Thiocystis violascens DSM 198: one gene and its partner. The protein of the gene in region 2 binds, or shares a complex with, the protein of the main gene of each other region. Links are inferred from orthologs where the notes say so. Each region holds a gene or a part of one and is shown on either strand. Other genes may lie near its edges.

Region 1 (7,985 bases), 250 kb from region 2 along the record:
CGACCTCCACGCTGTCAGAGATTGCCCGGGAACTCGCGGCACGGACGGGAATCGAGGCTCATGAAGCAACGATTCGCAAGTCCTTGCGGGAGGCGGGCGTCACGCGCCTCCGGGGCGAGAGTGGTCTCGAGGCGCAAGCGCGCGCAACGCCGCGTCGGTATGGGTATACGGATGCGCATCGTCGCCACGACCCCGACCAAAGCTACCCAAGTTGTCTGACCGATGCGGAGTGGGACTTGGTCGCCGCTCTCTTTGAGATGCCGGGCGGGCGGGGTCAACCGCCCCGCGTGTCGCGCCGGAGCATCCTGGAGGCGTGTTGCTACGTGGTGCGCACGGGGTGCGCGTGGCGGATGCTGCCGCACGATTTCGCGCCTTGGCAGAATGTCTACAAGACGTTTCGCCGTTGGAGTGCGGCTGGGAAGTTTGAGCAGATGCATGATCGACTGCGGGGGCAATGGCGCGAACGCGAGGGGCGTGAGATCGCGCCGACGGCGGCGGTGCTGGATGCGCAATCGACCCGCGGCTCGCCGCAGGGTGGACCGAGCGGCTTTGATGCGGGCAAGCAGGTCAAGGGGCGCAAGCGCAGCCTGGTGGTCGATACCTTGGGGTTCGTGTTGGCGGTGAGCGTGGTCGCGGCCAATCTTCAGGACCGCGATGCCGCCTCGGGCGCCGTCGCTGACGCGGCCGCCAAGTACCCCCAGATCAACACGGTGTTTGTGGATAGAGCGTACGCCGGTCAATTTGCCCAAACCACGGAGCAGACCCACGCGATCCGCGTGGAAGTCGTGCGCCATCCAGCCAACAAAAGCGTTGGCTCCTGGCACGTGGACGGGGGCCTGACCGAGTGGTGATCGCCAACGCCGACGGCTTCGTTCCGCTGCCGAAGCGCTGGGTTGTCGAGCGCACCCATGCGTGGAATGAGCGTGCCCGTCGATTGATCATGCATCATGACCGTCTGCCAGCGGTCTCCGAAACCTGGGTTTGGCTGGCGGAGGCGCGCATCCTGCTGCGGCGGTTGACCACAACGGTTTGATTTTGTCTACACCCTCTAAGGCGATTTTTAGAAAAGATACTCACAGCCATTCCGTAAAGCCGTTCGTGGTGAGGCCCTCGAACCACGAACGGCTTTACGGAATGGCAGTAAGCCGGCAGTTGTAGCACCCGCCATCGCCAACGTCCGCTTGCGGGCGACGAACCGTGCAAAAGGCGTGGACAAAGGAACACAGATCCATGAACCAACCGCTCGCGCTCCATTCCGACCCCATCGACGCTGACCGCCTCGCCGACGAAGACGCCCAGAACCGCCAGGCCGACTGGCCGACTGGCTCGCCGACAAGGTCTTCGGCGGCGAGGAGAACGCCGAGAAAACCGGCGGTCTCGTCGCCCGCTTCGTCGCCTCCTACGCACGACACAAGGACGTACAGCCGCTCGACGCCTGGCTGACCGCCGAATTCCGCCAGTATCCGACCCTCTGGCAGGATGACGCCGAGGTCGAATCCACCCGCCCGCGACATCATCGTCAGCGTCGAACAGGCCAATGCCGCCAAGGAATCGCTCTACGCCCATCTCGACCAGGTAAGAGCCGCGCAAGCTGGTTGGCCAAGCGGATCGAGGAGGGCGCTAAAAGCGAGAGGTCGGATCGGCTCCCGCCGCGCGGTACAATGGCCCGCTTTAGCGACTCAACGGCGGAACAAGCATGTCGAAGTATCACATCTACGGAATCGGCAACGCGCTGGTCGATCTGGAGTATGAGGTGGAGCCCCATGATCTGGGCATCCTCGGGATCGACAAAGGGGTCATGACCCTGGTCGACGAGGCCCAGCAGACGGGCATCATGCACCATCTCAAAGACCACCATCATCAACGCGGCTCCGGCGGATCGGCGGCCAATTCGATCATCGCCTTCAGCCAGTTCGGCGGGAAAGGCTTTTACTCCTGCAAGGTCGCCGACGACGAGCTGGGCCATTTCTACATGCGGGATCTTCTCGACGGCGGCGTCGACACCAACCACCACACCGAGAAGGCCCAGGGCCACACCGGGCGCTGCGTGGTGCTGGTGACTCCGGACAGCGACCGCACCATGTGCACTTTTCTCGGCGTCAGCGGCGATTTCTCCGCCCAGGAATTGGTGGAAGACGCGCTGCGGGATTCCGACTGGTTCTACACCGAAGGCTATCTGGTGACCTCGGACGCCGCGCGCGATGCCTCCATCGCGGCCAAGCGGATCGCGGACGCGGCGGGCGTCAAGACCGCCATCTCGCTGTCCGATCCGAACATGGTCAAGTTCTTCAAACACGGATTGCTGGAGATGATCGGCTCCGGCGTCGATCTGCTGTTCGCCAACGAGTTCGAGGCCATGGGCATGGCCGGCAGCGAGGATCTGTCGCGCGCGGTGGAGTATCTCAAAACCGTCAGCAGGAGCTTTGCCATCACCCGCGGTCCCGAGGGCGCACTGGTCTGGGACGGCGCAACGCTGATCGAAATCGCGCCGGTCAAGGTGGAGGCCGTGGATACGGTCGGCGCTGGCGATATGTTCGCCGGCGCCTTCCTCTTCGGTCTGAGCCAGGGTTGGGACCACCAGCGCGCGGGCGATCTCGCCTCCGCCGCCTCGGCCAAATTGGTCACGAGTCTCGGACCGCGAATCTCGGCCACGGAAACACAAGCGATCCTGAAATCCTTTCGGTAAGTCTCAAAACGGCGAATTCGTTTCAAACGAATCCGCCGAATTGCGCACTCATCGTCACCCCCATCCGCCTCTTGAGGGTAGCATTTCAGGTAACCACACCGAATCCATCGCCCAGCAACCAACGGACCGCGGCCCACACCCGGATGGATGCGGCTATCCGTCGCGTCCCGATCGGAGCATGTGTCATGCTGACCTTCGATGCCCCTTCGCTGCCCTCCCCGCTCGCCATCCGGGAATGCACGCGGCCACGCTTCGACGGCAGTCTGGACAAATTGGGCGACTGGCTGACCGATCTGCGCGCGGCCGGGATACGCCAGTCCGGGCCAGCGCTGATTCTGGCCTTGGAAAAACTGCGCCGGTCGGAGATTTCAACCAGCCGGCGACTCGCCGCCCTGTCCGCCCTGAAGGTTCCCCTGCTCAAGACCTGCGCCGGTCTGCCGAAACCGGGGCTGGCCATCGGCAAAGCCGTCTCGCTCACGTCCGGCGTCACCCTCGAACAGCGTCTCGACCGACTCATGTTCGCGAACCTGAACCAGATGCTGCGCCAGATCGACCGGCAGGGTTGCCTCCTGTCCAACCGGGAATACCGCAAACGCGATTGGACGTTGCGGAATCTGTTCCGGTTCGCCAAGCGGCAGATGCGTTACGCCGCGCTCTGGAACACCCCGCTTCCAGCAAAAACCTGGCTCGACCTTCACGAACTCCATGTCTATCTGCTGGCTCAGCGTGTGATGCCGATGGCGACCATCGCGCCATCGGACACCGGAACCCATTGGACCGACCCCGAACTGGAGTACAAACAACTGCTCTTGTTTGGACTGGCCGCGCATCTCAAGCCGTCCGCGGTCCGCACCGACGTTTTCCTGGAGGGGCTGCCCGGCTGGGCCACGCAAACCCTGCTGGAAGACCCGGAACGGATGTTGGGCAGAATCAGGCTGTTTTTGGTGCCCATGCTCGAAGACGAACCGCCGCGCCAATTGGCCGGCCCGCTGCATGCGGCCTTTCGCGGCTGGGTGTTGCAACCGCCCTACTCTTTTATCCATCAGCTCGACGGGATCGGGTATAAAATCGCCCCCCATCGGAATCCCTTCGCCTGAACGCGTCTTCATAGCCAGCCCTTCATGAAACTGCTTGCGATCGACACCTCCGGCGATGCCTGCTCCGCCGCGCTTCTGATCGATGGAAAGATCGAGCAATTGTTTGAAACCGCTCCCCGTCGACATGGCGAACGCATCCTGCCCATGATGCAGGACTTGCTGGATCGGGCCGGTCTCCGCGTCAATGCGCTGGATGCCCTGGCCTTCGGCTGCGGTCCCGGTTCGTTTACCGGGGTGCGGATCGCGGCGGCGGTCATCCAGGGCGCGGCATTCGGCGCCGATCTTCCGGTCCTACCCGTCTCGACGCTGGGTGCCCTGGCTCAGGGTCAATTTCGTCGTGGCGGACAACGTCGTCTGCTGACGGCGCTCGACGCCCGCATGGGCGAGGTGTACTGGGGATGTTTCGAGGTGGGCGAGGACGGACTTGCCGCGCCTCGCGGCGAGGAAGCGGTCTGCCCGCCGGATCGCGTCGAGTTGCCGGCCAACCACGGCTGGTACGGGGTTGGATCGGGATGGGCGGCCCACACCGCTAGTTTGACGGCCCGCGTCGGCGACGCCTTGGCCGGTGTCAATTCCGATGCTCTCTGCGAGGCCCGCGACATTGTCATCATGGCGGCCGCACAATTGCACGCGGGTCGACAGGTCTCGCCTGAACTGGCTGCTCCGGTTTATCTCCGGGATCGGGTCACGCGAACGTAGGCGACAGGACCAGTGCGTTGCCATGCCGGAACATGGGGTTCGGTCGCGGACACCGCTGTTCATCGTTATCGCGCAATGCCCCACGCTAGTGCGTGCCCCTCGGGATACGGCGTCAGGTCGGCGCGGTTCGGGTTTTCGTCCTGAAATTTCATTTATTCGGAAGACTTTTTGGAGTTTCGATGTACACTACTCTTCCATGAAGCAGCGGATGCAGCGAAAATCGGCTCATGCGTATCCAAAAACGGTTCCACATCCTTCAAGCCATCACGCATCGTGCGCTTTCCTGTACCGAGCGCCGTCATCCAGCATCTGCATTTCCGTAGTCCGATTTCCTTCCTTTTTTATCTAGTATGCATTACCCATCCGTGCCCCTTCGACACCTGCTCGACTTGAGTTTGCCTCGGGTCCTGACTTTCCAGTGCCGATCGAAACGGGCGATTCCGCAAAGAGGTAATGTTCGCGGCGAATTCCACTCGTGATCGAGTGGGCAGTGAAACTGGTCTCAAGAAAGAGATCAGGTTTGAGTAATGCCAACGCAGGTTGGTACGTCTAAAGTGATGAGGTCGATATGGCAGGCGAATTGGTTTCCGGTACGGTCAAGTGGTTCAATGACGAGAAGGGCTACGGTTTCATTGAACGGGAAGGTGGCAAGGACGTCTTCGTCCATCACAGCGCTATCAATGGCGCGGGGCGTAAAACCCTGCTCGAAGGTCAGCGAGTGACGATGGAAGTGACCCAGGGCCCCAAGGGACCGCAAGCAGAGAATGTCACTCCGAACTGATCGGCGGTTTGACCGGTTACCGGCAACATCGTCCCATGAGTGACATCCGCGGGATCCGATGGCGGATCCCGCGGTTATTTCCGTGAAGAGCGTACCGACCAAGTCCCTTTATCTTTATCGCAAGGTAGAGCGGACACGATCTGGCACGCATCGGTTCGCACCTTACGCGGCCTGATTCAGGCGCTACGCGAACGATTCCAGAATGTTCCCTATAGCAACAACTCGACCAACTTTTCCATTCGTATCGGCTTGGTTGCAAAGTCATTCATGCCGGCGTCCAGACAGGCTTGACGATCGTCCGCCGTCGCATTGGCGGTCAGTGCGATGATCCTTGGCTGACGATGGTTTGGAGGCAGTTGTCGAATCTGGCGACTGGCGCCGATGCCATCGAGTTCCGGCATCTGGACATCCATCAGAATCACATCGTAGACACTTTGTTTGGAAGCCTCGACGGCCTCCACGCCATTATTGACGACGTCGGCCTGAAGGCCGAGATGTTTTAACAGTTTCAGGGTCACCATCTGATTGATCGGGTTGTCCTCGGCCAGCAGGATGCGCAACCTCGGCGGTGGATCGGTCGGCTGGGCCAGATCCAATGCGGGCGTGACCGCTGGATCCCTGACTGCGCCATACTCGACGACCAACGCACGTCCCCCGTCCGCTCCGCCGCTGCCTGACCCGATCGCCTGCCGATGACGGATGGCCGGCATCAACCATGTGCAGCGAAAGATGCTGCCCTGCCCTGGAACGCCGGCACTCTCGACCTCGATGCCCCCGCCCATCAGCTCCGACAAACGCCGGCAGATCGCCAGACCCAGACCAGTTCCGCCATAACGCCGGGTCGTGGATGCGTCGACCTGACTGAATTTCTGGAACAGCCGCGACTGCGCTTCGCGGGGAATGCCGACGCCGGTATCCTGTACCGTCAAGATCAGCCGATAGACGCGCTCCGTCTCCAGGCCGCCCGCTGCCGTCGCGCCGCCGGACAAGGAAGACGAAGAGGACGCCGCCTCCTGTCCGGCCAGCGCGATGGCGACACTCCCGCGCTCGGTGAACTTCACCGCGTTGCTGACCAGATTGACGATGATCTGTCTCAGACGATGGTCGTCCCCGACAAATTCGCGCGGCAGGCCCGGATCCAGTTCGACCGTCAACCGGAGTTGCTTTTCCCACGCCTTGTTCTTGACGAGATCCAGCGCGCCTTGCACGCAATCCTGGAGAACGAAGCGGAGCGGATGCAGTTCGAGCATCCCCGCCTCGATCTTCGAGTAATCCAGGATGTCGCTAATGAGAAACAGCAGTGCATTGCCGCTGGTCTCGATGATGCCGACATAGTCGCGCTGGGTCGCGTCCAGTGGGGTCGTCGTCAGCAGTTCGCTCATGCCGATGATGGCGTTGAGCGGGGTGCGGATTTCATGGCTCATGTTCGCCAGAAACTCGCTCTTCGCGCGATTCGCCGACTCCGCGTCCGACTTGGCCTGTTTGAGTTCGGCATCGGCGCGACTCAGGCGGACCTGGGTGTTCAGACGGGCCGCCAGTTCGCTCACCTCGAAGGGTTTGTTGACGAAGTCCACCGCGCCCGCCGCGAAGGCCCTGACCTTGCTGTCGACATCGCTCTTGGCGCTGAGCATGATGACGCGCAGATGTGCCAGGTGCGGATTGGATTTGAGAATCTCCAGCACCTCGAAACCATCCAGACCGGGCATCATGATGTCGAGCAGGACGACATCGATCGCGTCTTCCGATTCCAGCATCACCAGCGCGTCCGTGCCATCGGCCGCTTGCAGGATGTCGTATTGGTCTTTGAAGAGTTCGTGGATAAATTCGCGAATACTCTGCTCGTCATCCACGATCAGCAGGGTCGGGCGCGGCTCCTCCATTAGGCGCGACCCCGGAAGCTCTCGATCAACTCGATCATCTGTTCGCGGCGGAAGGGCTTGGTGACAAAGCCGTCCGCGCCAGCCTCGCGCGCGCGCTGTTCGTCGATTTGCTGGGTGGCGGCGGTGAAGATGATGATCGGCGTATCCCGCGTGTTGCTGTTGCGCTTGAGGGTGCGACAGATATCGTAGCCGGAAATGCCGGGAATCCAGGCATCCAGCAGCACCAGATCCGGCTTGCGGCTGATCGCCTCCCGGATGGCGGTCGCGCTGGTCAGCGCGCTGAGAATCGTATAGTGCTCTTCGAGCAGATCGCGCGTGAACGTGATCACATCCGCCTCGTCATCGACCACCAGGATGGAAAGACGCTCATCCGCAGGCAGATCGATCTGGGGCTCCTCCGGTTGCTCGAAATGAATGACCTTGAACGCGGGCGCACTCTCGTCCGCCGCGCACGCACGCGGCGGCCTGACGACGGAGTCGTCGCTGATCGGCGTCTGATCCGCGGCGATCGGCAGGATCACATGGAAGGTGCTGCCCTGGCCGTATTCGCTCTCCACCCGGATCTCGCCCTCGTGAGCCTGCACGATTCCCTGAACGATGGAGAGCCCGAGACCGGTTCCGCCCGCCATGAATTCGTTCTTGCCGGTGCGGTGCTTGGTGATATCGCCGAGCGTCGAGAACCGCTTGAAGAGTTTCCCAAGATCCTCCTGGCGAATTCCGATGCCGTTATCGCTCACCTGCAGATGCACCTGTCCCGCCTCCGCCTGGACCCGTATCTTGATTCTCCCCCCGTCGGGGGTGTATTTGACCGCATTCCCCAGCAGGTTGATCACCACCTGGGA
Region 2 (7,968 bases):
GTCGCCGACGGAGTGGGGCGGTTCCACGCCTGATCGATTCATCGGCTCCTACCGGCTGGAGACCGACTATTCCTGGATCCCGGCCGAGCAGGCCGACCGGACCGACGAGACTGGCGAACTGGTCGCCCAGTTGCTGCGGATCGGCGGGATCGGTCACGCGGAGAATGGGTCGCTGCCTCTCCCCTGATCGAGCGCCGCCCTGGGATCGCCGAGTTGCACTCGGCTCCTCGGCCAACCGGTCGGAGCGAAGAGGCCGAGTCCCGCTCGCCGCTTCCGGACAGCATTATCTCCATTTGAAGCGTTGATTCCGGTCGAAACCTTCCCGGAAATCGCCTTAAGATCAATTGATTATCCACGAGATGTCAGCCCATGAAAATTCTGCTGATCGGTGCTGTCGCACTGCTTCTGTTGGCCGTCACCGCGATGGCGGTATTCGTTTTCGTCGTGCAGAACGTCGAGACGCCCGAGTATCGGGTGGTGCAACAGGATGGCCCCTTTGAAGTCCGGGACTATCCGCCGCTCGTGGTTGCCGAGGTGACCACCAGGGGCGAACGTCGGAAGGCGCTCAGTGCCGGTTTCTCGCCGCTGGCGAATTACATCTTCGCCAAGGAGCGCGCGGGCGATCGGGTCTCCATGACGGCGCCGGTGATCCAGCAGCGCGCCGAGCCCATCGCCATGACCGTGCCGGTCACCCAATCCCAGGACGCGGAGGGCGTTTGGACCGTGCGTTTCATCATGCCAGCCAGTTACGGTCTGAAAGATCTGCCGACGCCGGCCGGCGCCGAAGTGCGTCTGCGCGAGCTGCCGGCGCGCCGCGTCGCGGCGGTGCGGTTCAACGGCAGAACCACGGATGAGTCGATCTCGATCCAGGAAGATGCCTTGCGCGAATGGATCGACGCGCGCGGACTCTGCCCGGCCGCCCCGCCGGTTTATGCCTATTACAACGACCCCTTCACCCCCGGCTTTCTGCGCCGCAACGAGGTGATGATCGAGGTGACCGACCTCGTCCGGGAGGCCAACTGATGTCCTCGCACGGGAAACCCTATGCCTCCTCCTGCGACGAAAACCGGGAGCCGATCCTGGCCGTGATCCGTCCGCTGTTCGCGTCGGCGCGTCATCTGCTCGAAATCGGCAGCGGCACCGGCCAGCACGCGGTCTTTTTCGCGGCGGCCATGCCGCATCTGACCTGGCAGACCAGCGATGTCGCGGAGCATCTGCCGGGTATCCGCGCCTGGCTGGAGGAGACCGCGCTGCCCAACCTTCCGCCGCCCTTGACCCTCGATGTCAACGGCGTCTGGCCGGCCGGGCCTTTCGATGCCATCTTTAGCGCCAATACCGCGCACATCATGTCGGCGGCAGAGGTCGCGGTCCTGTTTCGTGGCGTGGGCGCGGTGCTCGCGCCCGGCGGTTATTTCGCGCTGTACGGCCCCTTCAACGAAGGCGGACATTACACCAGCGACAGTAACCGGCGTTTCGATGCCGCGCTCAAGGCGCGCGATCCCAGGATGGGGCTGCGCGACCTGGACGATCTTCGGACGTTCGCCGCCCGGCATGACCTGGCGCTCATCGACAATCACGCCATGCCGGTCAACAATCGCACGCTGGTGTGGCAGCGCAACGCCGCTGGCGTGTCACCGGCTGGCGTCTGAAGGCTGGACGCCGACGGCTTTGTTCGCCGAGCGCTCGCCGCGCTCGATGACGACCCCGACATCGACGCCTTCGCCCACCGCGCCCGGTTTGTTCAGCGTCAGGCGCAGCCAGGGGATGCCGAACTCCTCGCGCAGGAGCGCGGCGCAGTGCTCGGCGAGCGTCTCCACCAACTCGAAGCGGTTCTCCGAGACGGTGTGGACAAGGCGACGGGTCACGGCGTCATAGTCCAGCGCGTCCGCGATCCGGTCGGTCGCGGCGGCGCGAGCGATGTCGCTGGCCATCTCCAGATCCAGGATCAGGGGACGGCGCGCATGCTTCTCCCAATCGTGGATGCCGATGATGGTCTCGATCCGCAGACCGCGGATGAAAACGATGTCCATGGTGGGGGAATCTCCGGATACGACGTCAGCGACTTGAGTAGTTATCCTATCTTGACCTCAACCTTCATCACAGGTCCAATTCCGACTCATGATTATCAGCCTCCTGCTCATCGCCGCCGCCTACCTGTTGGGCTCCGTCTCCAGCGCCATCATCGTTTGCCGGCTGATGGGCCTGCCGGACCCGCGCACCCAGGGTTCCAATAACCCCGGCGCGACCAACGTGCTGCGTATCGGGGGCAAAAAACCGGCCGCCATCACCCTGCTCGGCGATAGCCTCAAGGGGCTGATTCCGATGCTCGTCGGACATGCGGTTGGCGTCGGTCCGGCGGTGCTGGCGGGGATCGGTCTGGCGGCCTTCATCGGCCACCTTTATCCGGTCTTTTTCGGATTCCGTGGCGGCAAGGGCGTGGCGACCGCTCTGGGCGTGCAGTTCGGACTCTACTGGCCGATCGGTCTCTGTGTCGCGGCCATCTGGCTCTTCGTCGCCAAGGTGCTCAAGATCTCCTCGCTGTCGGGACTGATTTCCATGGCGCTCGCGCCGGCGATCGTCTGGGCGTTCTGGCCCGAGCGCGTGCTGATCGGCATGCAGCTCATCATCACCGGTCTGCTGATCTGGCGTCATCGCAGCAATATCCGGAATCTGCTCACGGGCAAGGAAGAGCGGCTGGTGTCGAAGCCGGAGTAAACCGTGCCCCGAGCGAGCGACGCCGGTTCGGGTTTGCTGCATCCCGATAAAGAGCTTTCGGCTGATAGCCTCCAGCGGCTAGCTTGTTGAATCAGACACTTGGCCATTGCGCCTCGCTTGCCGCGGTTCATCCATCGGGGGAAGACGTTGGCCAGCGAAAACCTCGATAAAATAACGCTGGAGGCTGGCGGCTGAATCAACAGATCGATGTTATGGTTATCCCTGATCGGGAGACGGCGATGCGCGACAAGATGCGGAAGCTCCCCGCAGTATCCCTGGCCGCGAGCGATGGCGGGGAGGGCGAGCGTCCGGCGGAGACCGGTTTGCTGGATAAAGGGCTGCTGCGGGCGCAGTTTCAGAATCTGATTGCCGCGCTCAATTCGGCGCGCCTGGCCAATGACGCGACCCAGTCGCTCATGCTCGATCTGCGAAGCCACCAGATCGAACTGGAGATGCAGGGGCACGAACTGTGCAAAAGTCAGGAGGCCCTGGAAACCTCCCGCGATCACTATGCCAGTCTCTTCCAGGACGCCCCGGTGGGCTATGTGGTGTTCGATGCGGCGGGCATGATTCGGGCGATCAACCGCGTTGCGGCGGCATTGCTGGGCCAGCCGGCCGATCGGCTTGCGGGTTGCCCTTTCCAGCGCTTTCTGGTCGGTCGGCGCAACAGCGCCTTTCTTGCGCACCTTCGGGCGGTCTTCGCGGACGCGGGGGTGCCTCCGGCGGCCTTCGATCTCGTGGAGCGTCTGCACGATGCGTCACGGGCGCGGGTGGTGCGGCTGCGTTCGATCCGCCGAGAGAGCGCCGTCGGTACGGAGTGCTTCACGGTTTTGCTCGATATCACCGCCGAGCACGAGGCCGAGGAACGCCGGTTGGCGAGCGATCGGCTGCGTCAGTCGGTCCTCGACGCGCTGCCGGCGCAGATCGCCGTCCTGGATCCCGCGGGACACATTCTGGCCGTCAATCGTGCGTGGCGCGAATTCGCCGATGAAAACGGCGGAGCTGACGTGCTGCGCGATGCCATCAATTTGAATTATCTCGACATCTGCGAGCGGGCAGAGCAGGGCGCCGGCACGGATGTTCCCCCTGCCGCCGCCGGCATCCGGGAGGTAATCCAGCGTCGTCGTCCAAGTTTCAGCGTCGAGTATCCCTGCCATTCGCGACAACAACAGCGCTGGTTCCTGATGAACGTGGCTCCGCTTGGCGGCGAACTGAACGGTGCCGTTGTGGTGCACATGGACATCACCGAGCGCCGCCAGGCGGAGGAAGCCGCGCGACGCGCGCGCGACGCCATCGCCCAGGTCGACCGGCTCAATGCGGTGGGTATCCTCGCGTTCTCGCTGATCCACGAACTGCTTCAGCCACTGAGCGCCGCTGGATTTTTCTGTAACGCGGCGTCGCAACTGGTGGAAGGCCCGAATGCCGATCCGCGGCGTCTGATCCAGGTGATCGCGCGGATTGACGAGCAGGTCCGGCGGACCGGCGACATCATGGAACGCCTGCGCTCCTTCTTGCGCGGGCGCCAGATGCAAAAGATCGTGGTGTCGGCGGAGCAGGTTTTCAGGCACGCTCTCGATCTGGTGCAGTGGTTCGCCTCGGATCATGGCGTCCAGTTGCGGCTGGTCGCGCCAGCGGAACTGCCGGAGATCCTGACCGACCCGGTGCAGGTGGAGCAGGTGCTAGTCAATCTGATCTGCAACGCCGTGCAGGCCATCGATGGGGCTGGATCGACGCGCCGGGAGGTCGTTGTCGAGGTTGTGCCGAGGCCGGCCGAGATCGAGTTGATCGTGACCGATTCGGGGCCTGGCTTGCCCGCGAACCAGCATGAAAGGCTGTTCAACATCTTCGAGTCGACGCGCGATGCCAGCTTGGGGCTGGGGCTCGCCATCAGTCGGGCGATTGCCGAGGCGCTCGGCGGACGCCTGTGGGCCGAGCCGAATCCGAGCGAAGGCGCCGAGTTTCATTTCACGCTGCCGTTAAATCGCGTTTAGCGTGACGGGAAGGTGGTGCGCGCCCCGCGCTTCGTGGTTGCCGGGGCGATCAGTGAGAGGCGTTTTAAACTGGCGGCAATTCTTCCAGCGGCCAGCGCGCCCTTGGCCTGAAGGCGAGCGGCTCGGACTGACCGGCGCGCAGCCGCTGCCAGCCGGCGAATGCGATCATGGCGCCATTGTCGGTGCAGAAGGTGGGCCGGGGATAGAAGGTCTCGCCGCCCTCGGCCACGATGGCGGTGTCCATGCGCTCGCGCAGGCGCCGGTTGGCGCTGACGCCGCCGGCCAGAATCAGCCGACGATGGCCGGTCTCGCGCAGGGCGCGCCGACACTTGATGACCATCGTGTCCACCACAGCCTCCTCGAAGGCGCGCGCGATATCGGCGCGCGTTTGCATGGGATCGGCGGCGATCGGTAATTCGCGATGGAGCGTATTGAGTGCGAAGGTCTTGAGTCCGCTGAAGCTGAATTCCAATCCGGGCCGATCGGTCATGGGGCGCGGAAAGCGAAAACGCAGCGGATCGCCCCGTTCGGCGAGCCGGGCCAACTCCGGTCCGCCGGGGTAGGGCAGGCCGAGAATCTTGGCCGTTTTATCGAACGCCTCGCCAGCGGCGTCATCGAGCGAGTCGCCGAGAATCCGGTAGCGTCCGATGCCCGCGACATCCACCAGTTGAGTATGACCGCCGGAGACCAGCAGGGCGACGAAGGGGAAGTCCGGCGCCGGATCCTCGATCAGCGGCGCCAGAAGATGTCCCTCCATGTGATGCACGCCGACGGCCGGCACCCCCCAGGCCCAGGCCAGACTGCGACCCAGCGCAGCCCCGACCAGGAGCGCGCCGATCAACCCAGGTCCGGCGGTGAAGGCCACGCCGTCGATCCCGTTTGGAGCCAGCCCGGCCTCGTCGAGCACCTGGCGGATCAGCGGCAGCGTCTTGCGGACATGATCGCGGGAGGCCAATTCGGGTACCACGCCGCCGTATTCCGCGTGAATTTCCACCTGGCTGTAAACGGCGTGAGCGAGCAGTCCGAGTTCGCCGTCATAGACCGCGACCCCGGTTTCGTCGCAGGATGTCTCGATACCTAATACACGCATGTTTTTACGTCCAGAGATTAAAGCGAATTTGGGGCATATTAAACCGCGTCGATGCCGACGTTTGCAGGTTCGCGCCAATCTGTCCGAACACTTGTGACAACGCCGATCGCACCGGGCGCGGTTTTATTTTGCAATCAAGGTGGATATTCCGGTAAAATTAGCGATCTTTTTCACCGGCCCCTCCCATCTGGAGACACCCAAGGACACTCTATGCCCAGCGTTCGCGTCAAAGAAAACGAGCCATTCGAAGTCGCTATGCGGCGATTCAAGCGTTCCTGCGAAAAGGCAGGGGTGCTCGCCGAAGTCCGCCGTCGTGAGTTTTACGAAAAGCCCACCTCCGAGCGGAAACGCAAAAAAGCGGCGGCCGTCAAGCGTCATCAGAAAAAATTGCAACGCGAATCCCGTCGCTGGGAACGCCCATACTGATCGGGCGAAGGCTGGCATCCAGGCTTATCCCGGATGCGGCCAATGGAGTAGATCGGTCTCCCGCTTTTGGATCCAATCGCCGTTCCACGCGATTGGTTTCCTGATCCGTTTTTCCGAACCCGTTTTTCGACCCGTTACACCTCCGTGTTCAGGGAGCCTCGTCTAGCCATGCTCAAGCAGCAAATCCAGGACGATATGAAGACCGCCATGAAGGCGGGCGACAAGGTCAGGCTTGGCGTGATCCGTCTGATCCTGGCCGCCATCAAACAGCGCGAGATTGATGAACGCATCGAACTCGACGATCCGCAGGTTCTGGTGGTTCTCGACAAGATGCTGAAGCAACGCCGCGACTCCATCACTCAGTACAGCGCTGCCGGGCGCGAGGATCTGGCGGATGTCGAGCGCTTCGAGGTCGAGGTGATCCAGGGTTATCTGCCGACCGCCCTGACCGACGAGGAACTGACCACGCTGCTCGACGCGGCGATCGTCAGCTCCGGCGCCGTCGCCATGAGCGACATGGGCAAGGTCATGGCCATCGTCCGCCCGCAGGTTCAGGGCCGCGCCGACATGGGCGCCGTCAGTGCGATGGTCAAGCAACGACTCGCGGGCTGATCCGCGCCGTTCCATCCCATTGCTTGCGACTCAGGCATGGCCGGTAGAATTCCCCCCGAATTCATCGATGACCTGCTGGCGCGGACCGACATCGTCGATCTGATCGGTTCCCGCATCCAGCTTCGCAAGGCCGGCAAGGACTATCAGTCCCGCTGCCCCTTCCACGACGAAAAGACCCCGTCCTTCACCGTCAGCGCGGATAAGCAGTTCTATCATTGTTTCGGCTGCGGCGCCCACGGTTCCGCGATCGGCTTTCTCATGGAATACGATCACCTGCCATTCCGGGAGGCGATCGAGGAACTGGCCCAGCGGGCCGGGCTTGAGGTTCCGTCGAGCGGCGACGCCGTGCCAGCCGCGCCCGATCAAACGCCTCTGTTCAATTTGCTCGAACAGGCCGCCATCCTCTATCGCCAGCAACTGCGAGAGCATGCGGAGGCGTCCAGGGCGGTGGACTATCTGAAAGGCCGCGGGCTGACTGGCGAGATCGCCGCCCGCTACGATCTTGGTTTCGCCCCGCCCGGCTACGACTTCCTCCTGTCCCGGCTCGGTGCGGGCGCCATCGAGCGCGAGCGCCTCATGACCTGCGGCCTGATCGCCGAACAGGACGGGCGGCGCTACGACCGCTTTCGCGACCGCATCATGTTCCCGATCCGCGACCGCCGCGGGCGGGTCATCGGCTTCGGGGGACGGCTCCTCGGCGAGGGCAAGCCGAAATATTTGAACTCGCCGGAAACGCCGGTTTTTCACAAAGGCCGCGAACTCTATGGTCTGTTCGAGGCCCAGCAAGCGAATCGCAAGCTGACCTCGCTGCTGGTGGTCGAGGGCTATCTGGACGTGATCGCACTCGCTCAGTTCGGCATCGGCAACGCGGTCGCCACCCTTGGCACCGCCACCACGCCCGAACACCTGCAACTGCTTCTGCGCACGGTTCCGGAGCTGATTTTCTGTTTCGACGGCGACCGCGCCGGGCGCGCGGCGGCCTGGAAAGCCCTGGAAACCGCGCTGCCCCTGGTCACCGGCCATCAGTCGATCCGCTTTCTCTTTCTGCCCGAGGGAGACGATCCGGATACGCTGGTCCGCCGCGAGGGCGCGGACGGCTTCGCGGCGCGCCTCGAAAAGGCCTTCCCGCTGTCG

The links.
Region 1: the proteins of tsaD (region 2) and tsaB are in contact, whole or in part, in a solved structure (PDB 4WQ4), measured with the Escherichia coli proteins. The link is inferred for Thiocystis violascens DSM 198 from one-to-one orthologs.

What each region holds. Positions count from the first base shown.
Region 1 is NC_018012.1:4,680,920-4,688,904, reverse strand. The notes cover bases 2,808-5,644. They hold tsaB (tRNA (adenosine(37)-N6)-threonylcarbamoyltransferase complex dimerization subunit type 1 TsaB), read left to right. Parts: upstream 2,808-3,807; coding sequence 3,808-4,482; downstream 4,483-5,644. Other genes in these bases: THIVI_RS20805 (response regulator), read right to left, coding at 5,473-5,644; THIVI_RS20810 (cold-shock protein), read left to right, coding at 5,051-5,263; THIVI_RS20820 (hypothetical protein), read left to right, coding at 2,872-3,783. Outside these bases: THIVI_RS23090 (hypothetical protein), read right to left, coding at 1,128-1,547; THIVI_RS20825 (adenosine kinase), read left to right, coding at 1,697-2,686; more of THIVI_RS20805, read right to left, coding at 5,645-7,143; THIVI_RS20800 (ATP-binding protein), read right to left, coding at 7,143-7,985. UniProt on the Escherichia coli protein: Required for the formation of a threonylcarbamoyl group on adenosine at position 37 (t(6)A37) in tRNAs that read codons beginning with adenine.
Region 2 is NC_018012.1:4,432,214-4,440,181, forward strand. Bases 3,784-6,603 are described here. They hold tsaD (tRNA (adenosine(37)-N6)-threonylcarbamoyltransferase complex transferase subunit TsaD), read right to left. Parts: upstream 5,797-6,603; coding sequence 4,771-5,796; downstream 3,784-4,770. Other genes in these bases: THIVI_RS19705 (PAS domain-containing sensor histidine kinase), read left to right, coding at 3,784-4,706; rpsU (30S ribosomal protein S21), read left to right, coding at 6,007-6,222; THIVI_RS19720 (GatB/YqeY domain-containing protein), read left to right, coding at 6,391-6,603. Outside these bases: THIVI_RS19680 (DUF2452 domain-containing protein), read left to right, coding at 1-187; THIVI_RS19685 (SOUL family heme-binding protein), read left to right, coding at 370-1,023; THIVI_RS19690 (DUF938 domain-containing protein), read left to right, coding at 1,023-1,649; THIVI_RS19695 (dihydroneopterin aldolase), read right to left, coding at 1,632-2,030; glycerol-3-phosphate 1-O-acyltransferase PlsY, read left to right, coding at 2,119-2,715; more of THIVI_RS19705, read left to right, coding at 2,955-3,783; more of THIVI_RS19720, read left to right, coding at 6,604-6,834; dnaG (DNA primase), read left to right, coding at 6,871-7,968.